2 regions of the Gordonia prachuapensis genome follow, and region 1 is predicted to be linked to the other one. Evidence: predicted binding sites of a transcription regulator. Region 1 holds the regulator's gene; the other holds the start of a gene.
What was found. Region 1 encodes HspR, which represses chaperone genes until heat shock. Its sites were predicted from a motif close to ANNTGAGTNNNNNNNACTCANNT; they were not measured.
Positions count from the first base shown of each region.

Region 1 (2,201 bases):
AGACGACCGACGTCACCGACGACCCGCCGGGTGCGGCAGTCACCGCATCCGCGACCTCGCTCGCATTGGCGGGATCGGTGACGGGCCCGGGTGATCCATAGGCGAACTCGGCGGTGCCGAGGACTTCCCCGGTCGCCGAGTCGAGCGTGACCACCGAGGATCCCGGCGACGGAACCGCCGAACGGTCCAGGTCGACGACCGCGATGATGCCTCGCCCCGCTGCCGTGGTGCGGGCAACCTCGGCCAGGGCGGCGGGCATGTCGGTGACGGTGACCTTGTCGTACCAGGCCGGTCGCGCGGTACTGGGGGTGAGATTGGCTTGCAAATAACTCTGCGTGGCAGGGCGGGCGCAGGCGACGCCGATCCGGTCGATCTCGTAGGGGACCGAATCGACCAGCTCGTGGATGGCGTTCTCGGCGCTCTGCGCCGACGGATCGGGCAGTTCCACCAGATTGCTGGCGATGATGGCTCCGTCGGCGCTGCGCACGACGGATGCGACCTGATCCTCGACGACGGAGATCCCCAGAACCGAGCCGTCCGAGTCCGAATCGCCCGCGATCTGGGCGCTCCTGGTCTCGGCCATGTCCCCGTCCTTGTCTCCCCGCCACGTTGTCCCGAGTCAGGGTAGCGGGTCGCTTTCGCGGTTCCGGCCGCACCTGTCGCTTCTGGCCGCAGTACCGTCCCCAAGCCGGAACCTGGAGGTGCGGCCAGAACCGCGCGGCCAGGGCGGCCGCACCCTCGACTCAGTCGGTGGTGCGCTTGCGCCGGGGCTGCCAGACCACCAGCGCGCTCGTGCGGGGCACGGGGACCAGTTCGCCGCCGCGCCGCACGGGCGCGTTGTCGACCTCGGCCTGCAATTCGCGGACCCGTTGTTGCAGCGCATCGACCTGGTTCTCCAGGTCGATGATGCGCTTGATGCCGGCGAGGTTGACGCCCTCCTCCTGGGACAGGCGCTGGATCTCACGCAGCACCTCGACGTCCCGGGCGGAGTACCGCCGGCCGCCGCCGCTGGTGCGTTGCGGGGTGACCAGGCCGAGCCGGTCATAGGTGCGCAGGGTCTGCGCATGCATGCCGGCGAGTTGCGCGGCGACCGAGATCATAAAGGTCGCCGCAGCATCGTCGTCGTAGGTGGCCATCCTCATCGCCCCCACCCGGCGCGCGGATCGAATCCGGCTGCCTTCTCCGCGGCCGCGTACTGACGCATGGCCTCGACCGCGGCGTCGTCGAGCTTCGGCGGTACAGCGACCTTGACCGTCACGAGCAGGTCACCCGCGCCACCCGAACGCTTCGGGACACCGCGGCCCCGGACACGCAGGGTGCGGCCGTCGGTGGTGTTGGCGGGGATCTTGACCCCGACGCTGCCGTCGAGAGTCGGGACCGACACGGTCGCGCCGAGCACGAGTTCGGAGATGCTGACCGGCAGCTGCACCTTGAGGTCGTTGCCGCTGCGGCTGAACACCTTGTCCGGCGTGACGTGCACGACGACGTACAAGTCGCCCGACGGTGCTCCGCGTCGACCGGCTTCGCCTTGTCCGGCGAGCCGGATGCGTTGTCCGTCTTCGACGCCGGCGGGGATGCGGACGTTGATGGTGCGGGCACGCACCTTGACGCCGCTGCCGTCGCAGTCGGTGCACGGATCGTCGATCCGCGATCCGGTGCCCTGGCAGTCCTGGCACGGTTCGCTGAAACCGAACGCCCCCTGGTTGCGGCTGACGAATCCGGAACCGTTGCAGTTCGGGCAGACCCGCGGACTCGTGCCGGGCTTGGCGCCACTGCCGTGACAGGTCGTGCACGGTGCGGGGCTGGTGACGCGGAGTGGCACGGTCGTGCCCATCGCCGCGTCCTTGAAGGTCAGCGTGGTCTCGGTCTCGAGGTCGTTGCCGCGTTTCGGGCGTGTCGCCGTCGACGATCGCGTGCCGCGGTTGAACAGGCCCTCGAAGAGGTCGCCGAACCCGCCGGTGGATTCACCGCCGCCGGCGCCACCGCCGCCGAACAGGTCACCGATGTTGAAGTCGGCACCCGTCGTGGACGTGTAGTGGGTTCCTCCGCCGCCGGGGAAGCCGCCACCCGGGAAACCATTGCCGCCGCCGCGGAATCGTCCGCCGGCGAACATGGCGCGGGTCTCGTCGTACTCTTTGCGCTTCTCCGGGTCCGACAGCACGCTCTTGGCCTCGGACACCCGCTTGAAGCGGTCCTCGGCC
Region 1 is NZ_JAZDUE010000008.1:39,874-42,074, reverse strand. Features, by position in the region: gene V1Y59_RS10980 (DUF7159 family protein) at 1-583, opposite strand, end outside; gene V1Y59_RS10975 (heat shock protein transcriptional repressor HspR) at 744-1,136, opposite strand; gene dnaJ (molecular chaperone DnaJ) at 1,139-2,201, opposite strand, start outside.

Region 2 (2,201 bases), 150 kb from region 1:
GAGATCCTTCAGCGTCACACTCGCTTGTCCTGCCAGGGGGTTCGTGCGGGCGATGAAGATGTGCGGTGACGCGAAGAACAGTGGCGTGAAGACCAGTCCGGCTTCGCGGATGAGCTTGTTGATCACCCTTGCGTTGAACTCGTTGCGATAGAGCACACCGATCTCACTTCGCAGCGTGCGGACATCCTCGATGATGTCCCACGTGCGGGTCTCGCGAAGACTGAACGCATACTCGGCGGCTTGTGAGGCTTTGACCATGCGCGCGAAGGCATCGACGACGAAGGAGTAGTGCTGAGTCGATACGGCCAGGAGCCGGCGCGAGGGGCCGCGCCCGAGATATTTCTGTTCCAGAAGTTCTGATTGCTCGACGACCTGGCGCGCGTAGCCGAGGAACTCCGCCCCGTCGTCGGTGAGCGTCACTCCCCGGGTCGAACGAACGAAGAGCGTTCGTCCCAGCCGACTTTCGAGGTCCTTGAGCGCCGCGGACATGGTTGGTTGAGCCACATAGAGCACGTCTGCCGCGGCGCTGATCGATCCCTCCGCTGCCACCTCCACGAAGTAGCGCAACTGCTGCAGGGTGATTCCACGCAGGGCTCCCGCGGTCTGCCGTGCCATGTCAAGAGACTATCGAGGCCTCTGCGGGTAGCCCGGCTCGCAGCACCTCCCGGCCCCGGCTGATCATCAAACGTCGGGCGGTTCCAGATTCGCGTACTCCAGTACCGTGATGTATATCACACCTAGTCAGTAACTTGAGCGGAATACGCTCAACTCTGGATGCGCTGAACAAGCCGTGGGTTCATACTTGAGCCATATGGACTAAAGAGTGTTACAGAGAGAAAGGTACACGCGAGTGGACAGCTTCAACCCGACCACCAAGACACAGCAGGCGCTGAGCGCTGCTGTGCAGGCGGCGGCCTCTGCAGGCAATTCCGACGTGCGCCCGGCTCACATCCTGGTGGCCCTGCTCGACCAGTCCGACGGCATCGCCGCACCGCTGCTCAAGGCGGTCGGGGTGGACCCGTCGACGGTGCGCTCGCAGGCCCAGGCCCTAGTGGACCGGGCCCCGACGGTGGCCAGTGCGAGTGCGCAGCCGCAGCTCTCCCGCGAGTCGATCGCGGCCATCAGTGCTGCTCAGCAGCTCGCCGGCGAACTCAGCGACGAGTACGTGTCGACCGAACACATCCTCGTGGGCCTGGCGACCGGCGACTCCGACACCGCCAAGCTACTGGCCAACGCCGGTGCGACCCCGCAGGCCCTGCGCGACGCGTTCGTCGCGGTGCGCGGTAACTCCCGGGTCACCACCGAGGACCCGGAATCGACGTATCAGGCCCTCGCGAAGTACTCGACCGACCTGACCGCGGCTGCCCGCGAGGGCAAGCTCGATCCGGTCATCGGGCGTGACACCGAGATCCGCCGCGTGGTGCAGGTGCTGAGCCGTCGTACCAAGAACAACCCGGTGCTCATCGGTGAGCCCGGCGTCGGCAAGACCGCCATCGTCGAAGGCCTGGCCCAGCGCATCATCGCCGGCGACGTCCCAGAATCCCTGCGCAACAAGACGGTCATCTCGCTGGACATGGGGTCGATGGTGGCCGGCGCGAAGTATCGCGGCGAGTTCGAGGAGCGGCTCAAGGCGGTGCTCGACGAGATCAAGGGCTCGGCCGGACAGGTCATCACCTTCATCGACGAGCTGCACACCATCGTCGGAGCCGGCGCGACAGGCGACTCCGCCATGGATGCAGGCAACATGATCAAGCCGATGCTCGCCCGCGGCGAGCTGCGGCTGGTCGGCGCCACCACGCTCGAGGAGTACCGCCAGCACATCGAGAAGGACGCCGCGCTGGAGCGTCGTTTCCAGCAGGTCTACGTCGGGGAGCCGTCGGTGGAGGACACCATCGGCATTCTGCGCGGACTCAAGGATCGTTATGAGGTGCACCACGGCGTGCGCATCACCGACTCCGCGCTGGTGTCGGCGGCGACGTTGTCGGATCGGTACATCACCTCACGCTTCTTGCCGGACAAGGCCATCGACCTCGTCGACGAGGCCGCGTCGCGGTTGCGGATGGAGATCGACTCGCGCCCCGTCGAGATCGACGAGGTCGAGCGCATCGTCCGCCGGCTCGAGGTCGAAGAGGTCGCCCTGGAGAAGGAGACGGACGCGGCGTCGAAGGAACGGCTGGAGAAGCTGCGCGGCGAGCTGGCCG
Region 2 is NZ_JAZDUE010000008.1:187,423-189,623, forward strand. Features, by position in the region: gene V1Y59_RS11705 (LysR family transcriptional regulator) at 1-615, opposite strand, end outside; gene clpB (ATP-dependent chaperone ClpB) at 851-2,201, shown strand, end outside.
Region 2: clpB (ATP-dependent chaperone ClpB) is a predicted target of HspR. The motif match lies at 748-770, and genes of this name have one in related genera.